DNA from 3 places in the Methylobacterium sp. Leaf100 genome. Region 2 is predicted to be linked to each of the others. Evidence: predicted binding sites of a transcription regulator. Region 2 holds the regulator's gene; each other region holds the start of a gene.
What was found. Region 2 encodes LexA, which represses DNA repair genes until DNA is damaged. Its sites were predicted from a motif close to TGTTCNNNNTGTGTTCNG; they were not measured.

Region 1: the regulator LexA is predicted to act here: its motif matches at 2,921-2,938, upstream of dnaE (DNA polymerase III subunit alpha).
Region 3: the regulator LexA is predicted to act here: its motif matches at 3,184-3,201, upstream of uvrA (excinuclease ABC subunit UvrA).

The regions. Positions count from the first base shown of each region.
Region 1 covers NZ_LMMW01000012.1:514,955-520,864, forward strand. Annotated here, with positions in the region: gene dnaE (DNA polymerase III subunit alpha) at 1-2,686, opposite strand, end outside; gene ASF25_RS10415 (nucleotide disphospho-sugar-binding domain-containing protein) at 3,261-4,508, shown strand; partial or broken gene ASF25_RS10420 (efflux transporter outer membrane subunit) at 4,616-5,910, opposite strand, start outside.
Region 2 covers NZ_LMMW01000045.1:217,730-223,639, reverse strand. Annotated here, with positions in the region: gene gltX (glutamate--tRNA ligase) at 27-1,451, opposite strand; gene ASF25_RS17090 (ComEC/Rec2 family competence protein) at 1,613-3,880, shown strand; gene lexA (transcriptional repressor LexA) at 3,874-4,623, opposite strand; partial or broken gene ASF25_RS17080 (IS3 family transposase) at 4,890-5,910, opposite strand, start outside.
Region 3 covers NZ_LMMW01000003.1:44,916-50,825, forward strand. Annotated here, with positions in the region: gene uvrA (excinuclease ABC subunit UvrA) at 35-3,013, opposite strand; gene ASF25_RS03880 (Gfo/Idh/MocA family oxidoreductase) at 3,928-5,085, shown strand; gene ASF25_RS03885 (glycoside hydrolase family 15 protein) at 5,108-5,910, shown strand, end outside.

The sequences.
Region 1 (5,910 bases), on a different contig from region 2:
GCTTGTTGATCATGCGCGGGTTGAGGCGGCGCGCCAGGCACGCGAGATCCCGGAAGGGCGTCTCCCCCCGGGTCTCCACGATGGATTCGACGGCGCCGCGGCCCACGCCCTTGATGGCCGACAGGGCGTAGACGATGCGGCCGTCCTTGACCTCGAAGTTGACCCCCGACGTGTTGATGGAGGGCGGCTCGACGACGATCTTGAGGCGCTGGGCGTCCTGGCGGAACTCGGCGAGCTTGTCGGTCACGTCGATGTCGAGCTGCATGGCGGCGGCCAGGAACTCGACGGGGTGGTTCGCCTTCAGGTAGGCGGTCTGATAGGTCAGCAGGGCGTAGGCGGCGGCGTGTGATTTGTTGAAGCCGTAATCGGCGAACTTCGCCAGCAGGTCGAAGATCTCGTCGGCCTTGGCCTTGGTGAGCTCGCGCTCGATGCAGCCCTTCACGAAGCGGTCGCGCTGGGCGTCCATCTCGGCCTTGATCTTCTTGCCCATGGCGCGGCGCAGCATGTCGGCCTCGCCGAGCGAGTACCCGGCCAGCACCTTGGCCACCTCCATCACCTGTTCCTGGTAGACGATGATGCCGAAGGTCTCGCGCAGGATCGGCTCCAGCTTTGCGTGCGGATACCAGCTCGCCTCGTTGCCGGCGTCGCGCCCGAGCTTGCGCTCGCAATAGACCGGGATGTTGGCCATGGGGCCGGGGCGGTAGAGGGCCACGAGGGCGATGATGTCCTCGAACCGGTCGGCCTGCATCTCGACGAGCGCCTTGCGCATGCCGGCGGATTCCACCTGGAACACGCCCACCGTCTCGCCGCGCTTCATCGGCAGGTAGGTCGCCTCGTTGTCTAGGGGCAGCGAGGCGAGATCGACGATGATGCCGCGCTTGGCCAGCAGGTCGGTGCAGTAGCGCAGCAGGGTCAGGGTCTTCAGACCCAAGAAGTCGAACTTCACCAGGCCGGCGGCCTCGACCCACTTCATGTTGAACTGGGTCACCCGCATGCCGGTCTTCGGATCGCGGTAGAGGGGGACGAGCTGTTCGAGGGGCCGGTCGCCGATGACCACGCCGGCGGCGTGGGTCGAGGCGTGGCGGTGCAGGCCCTCCAGCTTCTTGGCGATCTCCATGAGGCGGGCCACGATGGGCTCCTCCTCCATGGCCGCCTGGAGCTTGGGCTCGCCCTCGATGGCCTGGGTCAGGGTCACGGGGTTGGCCGGGTTCTGCGGCACCAGCTTCGTGAGCTTGTCCACCTGCCCGTAGGGCATCTCCAGGACGCGGCCGACGTCGCGCAGCACGCCGCGCGCCTGCAGGGTACCGAAGGTGATGATCTGCGCGACCTGCTCGTGGCCGTAGCGATCCTGCACGTACTGGATCACCCGCTCGCGGCCGTCGACGCAGAAGTCGATGTCGAAATCCGGCATCGAGACGCGCTCGGGGTTAAGGAAGCGCTCGAACAGCAGGCCGAAGCGAAGCGGGTCGAGGTCGGTGATGAGGAGCGACCACGCCACCAGGGATCCGGCACCCGAGCCACGGCCCGGGCCGACCGGAATGTCGTGGTCCTTGGCCCACTTGATGAAGTCCGACACGATGAGGAAGTAGCCGGGAAACTTCATGCCGACGATGACGTCGAGCTCGAAGGCGAGGCGGTCGCGATAGACCTGCTCGCTCATGCCCGGCGCCGTGCCGTGCTGTGCGAGGCGCAGGTCGAGGCCGGCGATAGCCTGCGCGCGCAGCTCCTCCGGCTCGGATCTCACCACCTCCGCCCCGGCTGCACCGGGGGCCTCGCCGGCGACGGCGTCGGCGGTGACACGGGCGAAGTTCGGCAGGATGGGCTTGCGCGTGCGCACGCGGTAGGCGCAGCGCATGGCGATCTCGACCGTGGCGTTCAGGGCGTCCGGCAGATCGACAAACAGCTCGGCCATCTGCGCGCGCGTGGTGAAAGCGTGCCGCGGGGTGAGCTTGCGCCGGCGCTCGTCGGAGACGAGGCGTCCGTCCGCGATGGCGAGCAGCGCGTCGTGGGCGTCGTAATCGCCGGTACGCGCGAAGAACGGTTCGTTGGTGGCCACGATGGACAGGCCGTTGGCATCGGCGAGCCGGAGCAGCTCGCGCTCGATGGCCCGTTCGTCGGACAGGCCGTGGCGCAGGATCTCGACGTAGAGGTTGCTCTCGCCGAAGGCCGCCTTGAGCTGGGCGAGACGCGCGGCGGCGAGCTCGGCCCGGCCCTGGCGCAACGCCCCGTCGAGGGGTCCGGTGGTCCCGCCCGTGAGGGCGATGAGCCCGCCGGCGCATTCGGCCAGCCCGGCGGCGCTCACCCGGGGGGCATCGCCGAGGGCGCCGTCGAAGTAGGCGCGGCTCGCCAGCCGCAGGAGGTTCGCGTAACCGGCCTCGTCCTGGGCCAGGACCACCACGTTGGCGCAGCCGGCCTGCCCCTGAACCACCCGCGCCATGGGATCGGGCGTCTCGAAGGCCACCGTCACCTGCAGGCCGGCGATGGGCTGAATCCCCGATCCGGAGGCCTTCTCGGAGAATTCCAGGGCCCCGAACAGGTTGTTGGTGTCGGTGAGCGCCAGGGCCGGCTGCCGGTCGGCCGCCGCCGCCTTGACGATGTCCCCGACCTTCAGCGCCCCTTCGAGGAGCGAGAACGACGAGTGGACGTGGAGGTGGACGAAGCCGGGATCTTTGAGGATGCGCGCCATGCTCCCAACAGCCCGACTCGTGGTGAACGATCCATCAAGAATGCGCGGAGCGGATCGTTTGGCTGTGGAAGGCCGCCATCCGTGATGCGTCGGCAACGCTATCGCAACGGCGCCAATGCGACAGCCCAAGCGGCGACCGAAACCGCAAGGAGACCGAAGGCCATGAATTCGACCGCGCCGGTGAGGATCATCCGCTTGAGCATGGGAAGCGCCTTTCGTTGAGCTCTCCCATTTTGTTCCTGTTTTGTTCTATGTAAAGCGAAAAGGCCGTCTCGCGGTCGGCAGAGTCAACGAAATGTGAAGCCCGGGCCGGCTGCATGATTTCACGACAGATTCGCATGCCGCTGCATGGACGATCCTGCCAACATGACGCGGACAGCAGGCAAAACCGCATGTTCTACTGAAGATCCATCGCATCGTCCCTGCTGCGACAACGCTTCGACTCCGTAAGATTCCGCACATCGTTGCAGGACGGCCAGTCACCGCCAAGGCCCGAATCACAACCGCAGGATGGCGAACACGAACCCTGTACCTATGTGAGCGGGACACCCGGACTCCGCATCACAGACCGAACATGCAAATCAAGTTGGTGGCCGTCGGCTCACACGGCGACGTCCTTCCCTTCATCGGCCTCGGGGCCGAACTGGTGCGACGCGGGCACGCCGCGGTTCTGGCGGCGCCCGCCCCCTTCGCTCAGCTGGCGGCCCGCGCTCACCTGCCGTTCCACGCTCTCGGCACGCGCGCCGATTACGAGCGGACCGTCGCGGTGCCGGACTTGTGGCATCCGAGGCGGGGGGCCTTCGTCCTGTTCGACCAGCTCGCCCCGACGACGGAGCAGACCTACGACTGGCTGGCCCGTACCAGCGCACCAGGCGAGACCCTCGTGGTCGCCTCGACCCTCGGCCTGGGCGCCCGCGTGGCGCAGGACAAGCTCGGCCTGCCCGTCGTGACCGTGCATGTCATGCCCCTGCTGGTGGAGAGCCGGCACGCCGCGCCGGTTCTGCCGGGCATCCCCCTCGCCCACCTGCTGCCGTCCCGCCTACGGCACTGGCTCGGCCGGGGCGCTGACCGCTACGTGATCGGCCCGGCCGCCCTGCCCCAACTCAACGCCCTGCGCGAGCGCCTCGATCTCGCGCCCGTGCGCCGCCTGCGGCACTGGTGGAACAGCCCGACGCGGATCCTCCTGATGTTTCCGGAGTGGTTCACCGCCCCCCAGGCGGATTGGCCGGCCCAGGCCGCGCAGGTCGGCTTTCCCCTGGTCGATCGTCTCGGCGATACCCCTTCCCTGAGCTCGGAGCTGAGCGAGTTCCTCGCGGCAGGGCCACCACCCCTGGTGTTCACCTACGGGTCGGCGATGCGTCACGGCCAAGCCTTCTTCCGGACGGCCTGCGCCCTGTGTCGGACCATGGGCCGCCGTGGCGTGATGCTGGCGCCGGAGTCCGGTCAGATGCCCACGGATCTGCCGGAGGGCGTCATCCATGTCCCCTACGCGCCCTTGAGCGTGCTGCTTCCGCGCGCCGCCGCTCTGATCCACCACGGCGGCATCGGCACCGTCGCCCAGGCCCTGGCCGCCGGCATCCCGCAGCTCGTGGTCCCGGTGGCGTTCGACCATTTCGACGAAGGCCAGCGCCTCCAGCGCCTCGGCGTCGGCGCCATGCTCGGCCGGCGTTGGTTCACCCCAGGCCGGGCCGCCCAAGCCCTCAACCGTCTTCTGGCCTCCGAGACCGTGGCGCAGGCCTGCGCCGAGACGCGCATGCGCATGACCCGGGAGGACGGCGTATCGGCCGCCTGCGACGAGATCGAGCGCCTGATCGCCCGCTGAGTCATACCAGTTCCGGTCGATCGCTTCGCGATGCGGATCTGGGCTTCGCTCAGGCGCCGCGCGGGCTGCCTGAGACTGTCTCCGTAAGGATCATCCGGAAAACAGTCTCACTCGTCCGTTCGCACCGCCTGTCCGGAATCGATGGGCAGGCGGGTGCCCTTGAGTTCGTCGCCGGTGGGCAGGCTGCGCACGTCCCAGCCGCCGCCGAGTGCCCGGATGAGGGCCACGGCGGTGGTGAAGCGGTTGAGGCGGATCTGCAGGGCGTTGATCTCGTTGTTCAGGGCGATGGACTGGGCCGTCACCACCGTGGTGTAGTTCTGCGTGCCCGCCCGGTACTCGTTGAGGGTGATCTCGACACCGCGCCGGGCCGAGGCCACGGCCTCGTCCTGCGCCGCCTGCTGGCGGGCGAGGATGCGCACGCCCGAGAGCCCGTTCTCGACCTCCCCGAAGGCGGTGAGCACGGTCTGGCGGTAATTCGCCACCGCCGCGTCGTAGGCCGCGCGGGTGATGCGGAGCGCCGCCGCGCGGGCGCCGCCGTCGTAGAACACCTCCGTGCCGGCCGCAGCGACCGACCAGACCTGGTTGGCGGCCGAGAACACGCCGTTCGACGTCAGGCCCGAGACCCCGCCCGAGGCCGAGAGGGTGAGCGTGGGGTAGAACGCCGCCACGGCGACGCCGATGAGCTCGCTCTGGGCCTGCACGGTCCGCTCTGCCTGGGCGACATCGGGGCGGCGCTCCAGCAGGGCCGACGGAATGCCCACCGGCACGGCGGGCGGGCGCACGGCGAGCGGCGCGACGGGCAGGGACAGTTCGGCGGGCGGGCGCCCGACGAGGGTCGCCAGGGCGTGCTCGAAGATCGCCCGCTGCAGGCCGATGGCGATGGCCTGGGCCTGCGTCGTCTGCAACAGGGTCTGGGCGGTGATCACGTCGGACCGCGCGGCCACACCCGCCGCGTACTGGTTCTCGGTGATGGCGAGACTCTTCTTGAAGCCCGCGATGTTCTCGTCAAACACCCGCTGGAGCGAGTCCTGATATCTGAGGCTCAAATAGTTGTTCGCGACCTCGGACTGGATGGTGAGGCGCACCAGGGCCAGATCCGCCGCGCTCGCCTGGGCGGTGGCGACCTCGCTCTCGAGGTTGCGCCGGATGCGGCCGAACAGGTCGAGCTCCCAGCTCGCCTGCCCCTGGAGCGAGACGGTGGTGCGCTCCGAGCCCCCGACCCGCGAGCGGGTGATGTTCGGCGCGCCGATCACCGTGGGAAACAGGGCGGCGCGGGCCTGGGCGACGAAACCGCGCGCCTGCTCGTAGGCGGCGACCTGGGCGCGCAGGGATTGGTTGTCGACGTCGACGAGGCGGATCAGCCGGTCGAGGGCCGGATCCCGAAAAACCCGCCACCAGTCGC
Region 2 (5,910 bases):
CGTCGACGCCAGCGAAACCCGCCGCGTCAGGCGGTGGCCTGATCACGCAAGCGACTGAGGCACTCTTCGCGCCCGAGCACGGCCATTACGTCGAAGACCGGCGGCGAGGTCGCCCGCCCGGTCAGCGCCGCCCGCAGGGGCTGCGCGATCTGCCCGAGCTTCACGGCCGCCGATTCGGCGAAAGCGCGCACGGTGCCTTCCGTTGCGGCAGCGCTCCATTCCGGAAGCGCTTCCAGGGCGGGCAGGATCGCGGAGAGGCGGGTCCGCGCCTCCGGGCCGAGGAGGGAGGCGGCCTTGTCGTCGAGGGCCAGGGGCCGGGCCGCCGTGAGGTAGTAGGCGCTGTCGAGGAGGTCGACGAGGGTCTTCGCCCGCTCCTTCAGGCCGGGCATCGCCGCAATCAGCTTCTCGCGGAGTTCGGGTGCCATGGGCGAGGCGATGCCGCGCGACGGGCCCAGGGCCGGCAGCACGCCGTCGAGGGCTGCGACGAGATCCGCGTCGTCGGCGCCTCGGATGTAGAGCCCGTTGAGATTCTCCAGCTTGGCGAAATCGAAACGCGCGGGCGAGCGCCCGATGGACTTGAGATCGAAGGCCGCGATCATCTCGTCGGTGGAGAACACTTCCTGGTCGCCGTGGCTCCAGCCGAGGCGCACGAGGTAGTTGCGCAAAGCCGCCGGCAGGTAGCCGAGATCGCGATAGGCGTCGACGCCCAGCGCCCCGTGGCGCTTCGACAGCTTGGCCCCGTCGGCCCCATGGATGAGCGGGATGTGCGCCATGGCCGGTGCGTCCCAGCCGAGGGCATCCGAAATCTGGCGCTGGCGCGCCGCATTGGTCAGATGGTCGTCGCCGCGGATAACCTGGGTGACGCCCATGTCGTGGTCGTCCACCACCACGGCGAGCATGTAGGTCGGGTTGCCGTCGGAGCGCAGGAGCACGAGGTCGTCGAGGTCTCGGTTCTGCCAGACGACGCGTCCCTGCACGCCGTCCTCGACCACGGTCTCGCCTTCGAGCGGCGCGCGCAGGCGGATCACCGGCTTCGCCCCGGCGGGCGCCTCGGACGGGTCGCGGTCGCGCCAGCGGCCATCGTAGCGAAGGGGCCGGCCCTCGGCCCGCGCCGCCTCGCGCATGGCCGTGAGTTCGTCCGGCGTCGCGTAGCAACGATAGGCGTGCCCCGACGCGAGCAAAGTCTCCGCCGCCTCCCGGTGCCGGTCGGCCCGGGCGTACTGGTAGATGACATCGCCGTCCCAATCGAGGCCGAGCCAGCGCATCCCGTCGAGGATCGCGTCGATCGCCCCCTGGGTCGAGCGTTCGCGATCCGTATCCTCGATGCGCAGCAGCATCCGGCCGCCGAAGCGACGGGCATAGAGCCAGTTGAACAGGGCGGTGCGCGCGCCGCCGATGTGAAGATAGCCCGTTGGGGAGGGCGCGAAGCGCGTGACGACGGTGGACGACATCGATCTTGGCTTAGACTCTGTAGGGAAGCAGGCGGACGGCGGATCGACCGGCCCGGGGATGGGCATGTAGCATGCGCGAAGGCAGGCGTTAAGAAATCGTCACCCCCACCCCTAGGAATGGTGAAGGGTCGCACGCGGGTCACGCCCGGAGGTGTCGTGGGATGGGGCAGGGAGGCGCACGGACCGCCGGACGGATGTGGGTGCGCGCCGCCGCCCGCGTTCCCGCGCCGTCCCTGTGGCTCGGCACGCTTCAGGAGGGTGTCGCCGCCGGATTCTGCCGGGAGGTCGAACAGCGCCGACTCTTTCCCTGGCTCGCGGTGGCGTTCGGCCTCGGGGTGCTGCTTTGCTTCACTGCGACCTCCGGGCCGCCATCCCTGGCGGCACCGCTCGCCGTTGCGGCGATTTTCATCGCTCTGACACCCGTCTTCGCGGCCAGACCCGTGGTCCTGGCCGGTCTCGTCGGGCTCGTCGCCGCATTCCTTGGTTTTGCGGCCGCCACGTTCCGCCTCGTGCAGGTGGCGAGCCCGGTGCTGGCCAGAACCACCATCGCGCCCCTCGTCGGGCTCATCGAAGCCCTCGACGAGAGGGAGGAGGGCGCACGCCTCATCGTTCGGGTCGAGAGCTTCGGCACCCTCGCGGCAGAGCAGCGGCCCCGTCGGGTGCGGGTGTCGTTCAAGAAGGCACCGCCGCTGAAACCCGGTGATCGCATCGCCGCGACGGCGCGCCTGCTTCCGCCTCCCGAAGCGGCGCGGCCGGGCGGCTACGATTTTGCCCGCGATGCCTATTTTCGCGGGATCGGGGCGGTGGGCTCCCTCGTCGGCACGATCCAAGTGCGGCCGCCCCCGGAGGATTTGCCACGGTCCTTGCGGCTCGCCGCTGCAGTCGACGACGCCCGCAACGCCCTGACGCGCCGCATCACCGACGCCAACGGCGGGCAGGCCGGCGCCGTCGCGGCCGCCCTGGTGACGGGCAAACGCGGCCTCATCAACGCGGAGACCAATGATGTCCTGCGCGCGGCGGGAATTTATCACGTCGTGTCGATCTCAGGTCTTCACATGGTGCTGGCGGCCGGGGTGGTGTTTTGGCTCGTGCGCGCGCTTCTCGCGCTGGCGCCGGCGCTGGCCCTGCGCTGGCCGATCAAGAAGATCGCCGCCGCCTGCGCCATGGCGGGTGTGACGGCCTATTGCGTGTTCTCCGGCTGGGATATCGCCGCCGAACGGGCGCTGATCATGACCCTGGTGATGCTCGGTGCGATCCTGGTGGACCGACCGGCCCTGAGCATGCGCAATCTGGCGCTGGCGGCCCTTATCGCCCTGGCGCGTGAGCCGGATGGGCTCCTCGGCCCGAGTTTTCAAATGTCTTTCGGGGCGGTGGCGGGCCTCATCGCCTGCGCTCCGCTCATCGGCGCCGTGAGCTTGCGCGGGCAAAGCGCCGGTCCCCTCGGACGCGTTGCAATCTGGATCGCCACCGCGATCATCGGCACACTTGCGACGACCCTGGTCGCACAGTTCGCGACGGCACCGTTCGCGACCTACCACTTCCAGACGGTCCAGCCCTTCGGCCTCGTCGGAAATGCCCTGACCCTCCCCCTGGTCTCGCTCGCCGTGATGCCGGCGGCGGTCCTCGGCATCTTGGCCTACCCCTTCGCCCTCGATCAGCCGGTCTGGTGGCTCATGGGTCTCGCCGTGCGGGGGATGCTGACGATCTCCACCTGGATCGCCGGGTTCGATCGCGCCACCTACGTGATCCCGGCCTTCGGACCCGGCGCCCTCGCGGCGATGGCCCTTGGCCTCGTCACGCTCACCCTACCGGTGTCGCGGCTGCGCTGGCTCGGCCTCCTACCGATGGCCGTCGGCGTCGCCCTGGCCGCGAGCGCGACGCGGCCGGATCTCTATATCGACCGCGAGGGAGCTGGAATCGCCATTCGCGCCCAGGACGGACGCCTCGCAACCCTGGGGAAACCGCCAGCCTTCGTCCTGGAGCAATGGCTGAAGGCCGATGGCGATGGACGCCGGGCCGGCACCGTCACCGCCCTCTCGACCGCTCGGTGCGATCGGCTCGGCTGCACGGCGCATTTGCCGGACGGAAGAGTGCTTGCACTCGTCACCGACAAACGCGCTCTCCACGAGGATTGCATCCGTGCCGACGTTCTAATCACCCGTCGCGATGCACCGCCGGCCTGCGCCGCCAAACTCGTGCTCGACCGTCCATTCCTGGCTGCTCACGGTGCCGTGACGATCCGCTTCCCGCCAAAGGCCGATCCGATCATCACCACGGCACGACGCGCCGGCGAGAGTGTACCCTGGCGCCCGGTGCGGGAAACGGTACCGACGCGGACCCCGACGCCGGCTGTCCCGACCGCGCCGACAGCGCCAGATACAGACGAACCCGAACCTCCCTCCGAAGGCTCGGGCGAGACTCTTCAGTAGCGACGGACCAGACTGACGAGGCGTCCCTGGATCTGAACCCGATCGGGCCCGAGCACCCGTGTCTCGTAGGCGGGGTTCGCCGCTTCTAGAGCGATGGACGATCCACGCCGGCGCAGGCGCTTGAGGGTCGCTTCCTCGTCGTCGATGAGAGCGACGATGATGTCGCCGGTGTTGGCGGTGTCCTGCTTGCGGATCACCACCAGATCACCGTCGAGGATCCCGGCATCGACCATGGAATCGCCGCGCACCTCCAGGGCGTAATGCTCGCCACCCGAGAGAAAGTCCGGGGACAGGGTGACCGAGTGGCTCTGCTCCTGGATCGCCGAGATCGGCGTACCGGCCGCGATCCGGCCCATGACCGGAATGGTGATGGCACGACCGTCGCCATCCGTCGCTCGCGTCGTCGGCAGGCGTCCAACCGGCATGCGCTCGACGGTGCCCTTGCCCTTGCCCCCCTCGACGACGCTCGGCGTGAAACGACGCGACTCCGTCGGTGCCGCAGCGCCCGCGCCCGACTGCCCTCCGAGACTCTCGGGCATCCTGATCACTTCGATGGCGCGGGCGCGATTGGGGAGGCGCCTGAGGAAACCACGCTCTTCCAGCGCCGTGATCAGCCGATGGATGCCCGACTTCGACTTCAGGTCGAGGGCATCCTTCATCTCATCGAACGACGGCGGTACGCCCCCCTCGTTCATCTTCTGTTGAATGAACTGGAGCAGATCCAGCTGCTTACGAGTCAACATGAACGGCACCCGTCCTCGAACAGTACAAAGCGGCACTAAGCCACAGAAACAAATCGCGAACAGGTTATGCGTTCCGGAAGTGTTCTGCAAGGGTTCTCAGGAAAGATACATGATGGAGTGGCCGGGCGAAATTGGCGATGAGCCTGTCATCGCCAATTGGCGGCGAACCGATAATATTGTTTATCATTAATTATTTAGCAGGGTTTGGGTGCCCCCCCGCTGGTCCCTGCTTTGGCCTGCCCCCGTGCGGTGGCCCAAGTTCGAAGTTAGTGCATCGTCGGTCGGGTGACGATGGCAAGGCGAGCGGACGGCACTGATCCGCTCGGTTCCGTTGGCCAGATGACGACCTCGGGCGCAGGTGGCTGGTATCCGAGCGACGAATGCGGCCGGATGCTGTTGTCGTGCCTTCGCCATTGCTCGATCACGACGCTGGCTTCCTTGAGGGTGTAGAACACCTCGCCTTTGAGGAGTTCGTCCCGCAGCTTCGCGTTGAAGCTCTCGCAATAGCCGTTCTCCCACGGACTGCCCGGCTCGATGTAGGCGGTCTGCGAGCCAACCGCCGCGATCCAGTCCTGGACCGTTTTGGCAATGAACTCCGGCCCGTTGGCCGAGCGGATATGGCCTGGCACGCCGCGCAGACTGAACAGGTCCGAGAGTACGTCGATCACGTCGAGGGCCTTCAGCTTGCGGGATACGCGGATCGCGAGGCACTCGCGAGTGAACTCATCGATCACGTTCAGCATCCGGTACTTGCGACCGTTATGCGTACGGTGCTCGACAAAGTCATACGACCAGACGTGGTCAGGCCGCTCTAGCCGCAGGCGCAGGCACGAGCCGTCGTTGAGCCAAAGGCGTGCCCGTTTCGGCTGACGCGCGGGAACCTCGAGCCCTTCGCTGCGCCAGATCCGCTCGACCCGCTTCACGTTCACCGTCCAGCCGTCACGCCGGAGCAAGGCCGTGATCCGGCGATAGCCGTAGCGCCCGTACTGGAGAGCCAGCGCAACGATGGCGACCGTCAGAGCGGCCTCGTCCTCGACTACGACGGCGGATTTGCGCTGTGTCGAACGATGCTGCCCCAAAACTCGGCAGGCGAAGCGTTCGGACACACCGTGCTTGGCAACGACGGAGTCGACACAAGCCCGGCGGCGAGCCGGGCTCAGAAGTTTTGCTGGCGCTGCCCTTCGGGTCCCGCAGCTGCCTCCTTCAGGATGAGCTTCTCCAGGGTCGGATCGGAGATCGCCCGGCGGAGGCGCTGATTCTCGGTCTCCAGAGAATTCAGCCGCTTCA
Region 3 (5,910 bases), on a different contig from region 2:
CGTCCGAGGGCCGGTTCGGAGGGCCGCCCGATCCCTAAACGGCGGCCTTGCGGCCCTTGGCGACGACGGGCGCGGGCGGCCGGCGAGCGAGGACGTCGCGCAGGAAGCGCCCGGTATGGCTCTTTTTCGATTGGGCGATCTGCTCGGGCGTCCCCTCGGCCACGACCACGCCGCCGCCGTCGCCGCCCTCGGGGCCCATGTCGATGACCCAGTCGGCGGTCTTGATGACTTCGAGGTTGTGCTCGATCACCACCACGGTGTTGCCCTGGTCGACGAGCTCGTGGAGAACCTCCATGAGCTTGGCGACGTCGTGGAAGTGCAACCCGGTGGTCGGCTCGTCGAGGATGTAGAGGGTCCGGCCGGTGGCCCGCTTCGACAGCTCCTTCGACAGCTTCACCCGCTGGGCCTCGCCGCCCGACAGGGTGGTGGCCTGCTGGCCGACCTTGACGTAGCCGAGCCCGACGCGGGCCAGGGTCTCCATCTTCTCCCGGATGGTCGGCACCGCTTTGAACAGGTCGGCGGCCTCCTCGACGGTCATGTCGAGGACGTCCGCGATGGAGCGGTCGCGGTACTTCACCTCCAGGGTCTCGCGGTCGTAGCGGCGACCCTTGCACACGTCGCAGGTGACGTAGACGTCGGGCAGGAAGTGCATCTCGATCTTGATGACGCCGTCGCCGGAGCAGGCCTCGCAGCGCCCGCCCTTGACGTTGAAGGAGAAGCGCCCGGCCTGGTAGCCCCGCGCCTTGGCCTCGGGCAGGCCGGCGAACCAGTCGCGGATCGGCGTGAACGCGCCCGTGTACGTGGCCGGGTTCGAGCGCGGGGTCCGCCCGATGGGCGACTGGTCGATATCGATGACCTTGTCGAGGTTCTCCAGGCCGTCGAGGCGCTCGAACGGGGCCGGGTGCTCGTGCGCGCCGTTCAGGGTCTTCGCCACGGACTTGTAGAGCGTATCGATGATGAGGGTCGACTTGCCGCCGCCGGAGACCCCCGAGACGCAGGTGAAGGTGCCGAGCGGGATATCCACCGAGACGTTCTTGAGGTTGTTGCCCCGCGCGCCCACGAGGCTGAGCTTGCCCTTCTTCGGCTTCCTCCGGGCGGTGGGCACCCGCACGCTCATCTCGCCGGTGAGGTACTTGGCGGTCAGCGAGGCGGGGTTCTTCAGCACCTCCGCGGGCGTACCCTGCGCGATGATCCGCCCGCCATGGATGCCGGCCCCGGGGCCGACATCCACCACATAATCGGCCTGCAGGATCGCGTCCTCGTCGTGCTCGACGACGATAACCGAGTTGCCGAGATCGCGCAGGCGCTTGAGGGTGCCGAGCAGACGCTCGTTGTCGCGCTGGTGCAGACCGATGGAGGGCTCGTCCAGCACGTAGAGCACGCCCGTCAGCCCGGAGCCGATCTGGGAGGCGAGCCGGATGCGCTGGCTCTCGCCGCCCGACAGGGAGCCCGAGCCCCGCCCCAGGGTGAGGTAGTCGAGGCCGACATCGATGAGGAAGGTGAGCCGGTCGCGGATCTCCTTGAGGATGCGGAAGGCGATCTCGTTCTGCTTGTCCGTGAGTTTTTCCGGGAGCTCGGAGAACCACCTGTGCGCGTCGCGCACGGAGAGAGACGTGATCGCGCCGATGTCCTCCATGGCGATCTTCACGCACAGCGCCTCGATCTTGAGGCGCTTGCCGGTGCAGGTGGCGCACGGGGTGGCGCTCATGAACCGGGCGATCTCCTCGCGGGCGGTGTCGCTCTCCGTCTCCTTGTAGCGCCGCTCCAGGTTCGGGATCACGCCCTCGAACGGCTTGTTGACCTCGTAGGCGCGCATGCCGTCGTCGTAGGCGAAGCGCACGGAGTCCCGGCCGGTGCCCTGCAGGATCACCGTGCGCGCCGTCTCGGGCAGCTCGGCCCACGGCACGGTGGTCTTGAACTTGTAGTGCCGGGCCAGGGCATCCAGGGTCTGGCCGTAATAGGGCGAGGTCGATTTCGCCCACGGGCCGACGGCGCCGCGCTTGAGGCTGAGCTTGGCGTCCGAGATCACGAGTTCGGGGTCGATGCGCATCTCGTGGCCGATGCCACCGCAGGTGGGGCAGGCGCCGAACGGGTTGTTGAACGAGAACAGCCGCGGCTCGATCTCCGCGATGGTGAAGCCCGAGACCGGACAGGCGAACCGCGACGAGAAGGTGATGGGCTCGCGCGCGGCCTCGCCCTCGGGGGTGTCGGCGAATTCGATCAGCGCGATGCCGTCGGCGAGATCGAGGGCGGTCTCGAAGGAATCGGCGAGGCGCGCGGCGATGTCGGCCCGCACGACGATGCGGTCCACCACCACGTCGATGTCGTGCTTCACCTTCTTGTCGAGGGCCGGCACGTCGTCGATGGCGCAGTACTCGCCGTCGACGCGCAGGCGCTGAAACCCCTTCTTCTGGAACTCGGCGATCTCCTTGCGGTACTCGCCCTTGCGGCCGCGCACCACGGGCGCGAGCAGGTAGAGCCGGCTCTTCTCCGGCAGGGCGAGCACCCGGTCGACCATCTGGCTCACGGTCTGGCTCTCGATGGGCAGGCCGGTGGCGGGCGAGTATGGAATGCCGACCCGCGCCCACAGCAGGCGCATGTAATCGTAGATCTCGGTGACGGTGCCGACGGTGGAGCGCGGGTTCTTCGAAGTGGTCTTCTGTTCGATGGAGATCGCCGGCGAGAGCCCGTCGATCTGGTCGACGTCGGGCTTGCCCATCATTTCGAGGAACTGGCGGGCATAGGCCGAGAGCGACTCGACGTAGCGGCGCTGGCCCTCGGCGTAGATGGTGTCGAAGGCGAGCGACGACTTGCCCGAGCCCGACAGCCCGGTGAACACCACGAGCCGGTCGCGCGGGATCGTCAGGTCGATGTTCTTGAGGTTGTGCTCACGCGCGCCGCGCACGGAAATCACGCGGGCGTCCCGGGCGCCGTCGAACAGCTTCTCGATGTCGGCCTCGACCTTCTCGACTTCCGCTTGCCGGGCGGCGGCTCTGGCTTTGGCTTTGGCCATGGAATCTCTTCACGCTTCGGGTCGGTTCGACAGGCTTCGCATCCGCCGGCCACCCGCATGTCGGGCGTCGGGTGTCCAAGACAAGGTGCCGCCACCGGCCGTGCAAGTCCGGCCGGTGGCGGGCTGGACGGGCAGAAACGCCGACCGGCATCGACCGCAACGGTATCATTCGGAACAAACTGAGTACACGAACGCGGCCGTGCCTTGAAGTCTCCCCGAACCGGCGAGGCATCGACTGGCACGGCGCTCACGGTCAGCGCGACGCAGCGTCGGTCCCCGGAAAGTTCGGGCCGGTGTTCCTCGGCATGTGTCCCTCTGCATGTGTCCTTTGGCGTGTGTCCCTCGGCGTGTGTCCCTCGGCGTGTGTCCCTCGGCGTGTGTCCCTCGGCGCGGCGTGTGTCCCTCGGCGTGTGTCCCTCGGCGTGTGTCCCTCGGCGTGTGTCCCTCGGCGTGTGTCCCTCGGCGTGTGTCCCTCGGCGTGTGTACGCTGGCATGTGTTTCCGGGACGGAAGACCGGGATCGCACCCCCTTATTCCTAGGTCGCCGATACACAGGTCCGCGCCCCAGACACACGGAACAAGTCCCCTTGGTAGGAGGGACGAGGGTGGTCGGGGGAAACCCGGGCTCCGGAACCTCTCGGCGCGAGACCGGATCCGCGACGGCCCCCAGGGTCGGAGCCACGTCGTGTCGAGGCGGGCGGCGGCGATGAGCGCGAACGCACGGGCGTTGGCGGCAGGATCGGCAGCATCGGCAGGCGCCCTGAGGCGGATCGTATCCCCCTGCAACGATCCATGGGGCGCTCCGTTGACAGCTCATGCGCCGCCTTCGGCGGTCGCGGCGGCCCGTGCAGGCCGTGTGCGATGCCCAGGCCGGCTCGATCCCCACGCTTCGCTCGCCCTCGTTTGGAGACCCGCATGAGCATCGCCTCGGCCCTCGGTCTGACCTCCGGCAAAAAGGTCCGCTACGCCTTCGTCGCTCTTGGTGACATCACCCAGGAAGCCATGCTGCCCGGCGTGGCCCACACGGGCAATTCCGAGGTGGTGGCCTTCGTCACCGGCGACCCCGAAAAGGCGTCCGGCGTCGGCAAGCAGTACGGCGTCACCGCTTCCTACACGTACGACCAGTTCGACGAACTCCTCGCCTCTGGGACCATCGACGCGATCTACCTCGCGACGCCGAACTGGCGCCATGCGGAGTTTGCGATCCCGGCCCTCAAAGCCGGTATCCATGTGCTCGCCGAGAAGCCCCTGGAAGTGTCTACGGAGAAGTGCCGCGCCATCCTCAACGTCGCCGAGACCTCGCCGGCCAAGCTGATGGTGGCGTACCGCCTGCATTTCGAGCCCGCCACCCTGGCGACCATCGATCTTATCCGCTCCGGCAAGCTCGGCGACCTCCTTACCTTCTCCTCGACCTTCACCCAGATGGTCTCGCCGGAGAACCACCGGGCCCGGAACGGCGTCGAGGCCGGCCCGATCTTCGACATGGGGCCGTATCCCGTGAACGCCGCCCGCTACGTCTTCGGCGACGAGCCGACGGAGGTGGTCTCGGCAGTGGGCGTCCGGCACCCGAATGCGGGCTTGGGCGATTTCGACGACACCGTGGCGGTCACCCTGCGCTTTCCCGGCAACCGCCTCGCACAATTCGTCCTGTCCTATTACGGCAACACCCTCGACACCTACGCGGTGGTCGGCACGAAGGGCAGCGTCGAGGTCAATCCCGCCTACATGTACGGCAAGCCCCTGGAACACACCGTGACTCTCGGCGAATCGAAGAGCCACGCAAGCTTCAAGAACACCGACCATTTCGGCGGGGAGCTGAAGTACTTCTCCGACTGCATCCTCGAGGATCGCGAGCCGGAGCCGGACGGCGAGGAGGGCTACGCCGACGTGCGGGTGCTGGAGGGCATCGTCCAGGCCCTGAAGACCGGCGGCCCCGTGGCCCTCGAACCGTTCACCCGCACCAAGCGCATCGATACGAAGGCACAGGAAGAGACCTTGCGCGCCCAGAAATCACCGGCGCTCGTCAACACCTCGAACCCGGGCAAGGGCAAGGACAAAGTCCCGAAGAACTGACCGCCCCCCGCAGACCCCGATGATGACTCTGGAACGCGATTCGGCCATGCACAAGGGAACGAGCGGCGACCTGGACCGCGCGGATGAATCAGGGCGGAGTTCCGGCGCTGAGGTTCCGATCCAGGACTACGCCGCCCTCGGCGACGGCCGGTCCGTGGTCCTCGTGGCGCCGGACGGGACCGTCGCGTGGTGGTGCGTGCCCGAGATGGACTCGCCGCCGCTGTTCGACAGCCTGCTCGACCCGGAGGCCGGGGGCTACTTCCAGATCACTCCCGAGGGCGCGACCCGCGTCGCACGGCATTACCGCCAGGACAGCAACGTACTGGAGACGGTGTTCGCCTCCGACACGGGCCGGGCGCGGCTCACCGAGTCGCTCAACAGTTCCACGGCCGGACGCCTGCCCTGGTGCGAGCTCGCCCGCCGCATCGAGGTGCTCTCAGGCACGATGACCTTCCGCATCCGCGCGGTGTTCGGCACCCGCGGCGACACCGCCTCGCCCTGGCTGCAGCCGACCCCCAACGGCTGCGTGTTCCATGTCGGCCCGGTCCTCGGCCTGTTCCGGTGCAGCGACAACGTCACGATCACCGAGGAGGCGGATCGCACCATCGCGGCGACCGTGACCCTGACGGCGGGCGAGCGCGCCACGGTGGCGCTGCTCGCCGGCGAGGACGAGCCCCTGAGCGTGCCGGCGATGGACGAGATCGACCGGCGCATCGACATCAGCGACGGTGCCTGGCGGGCCTGGGCCGAGAGCCTGCGCTACGCGGGTCCGTACCGCGACGCGGTCCGGCGCAGCGCGCTCGCGCTCAAGCTGCTGCTGTACTC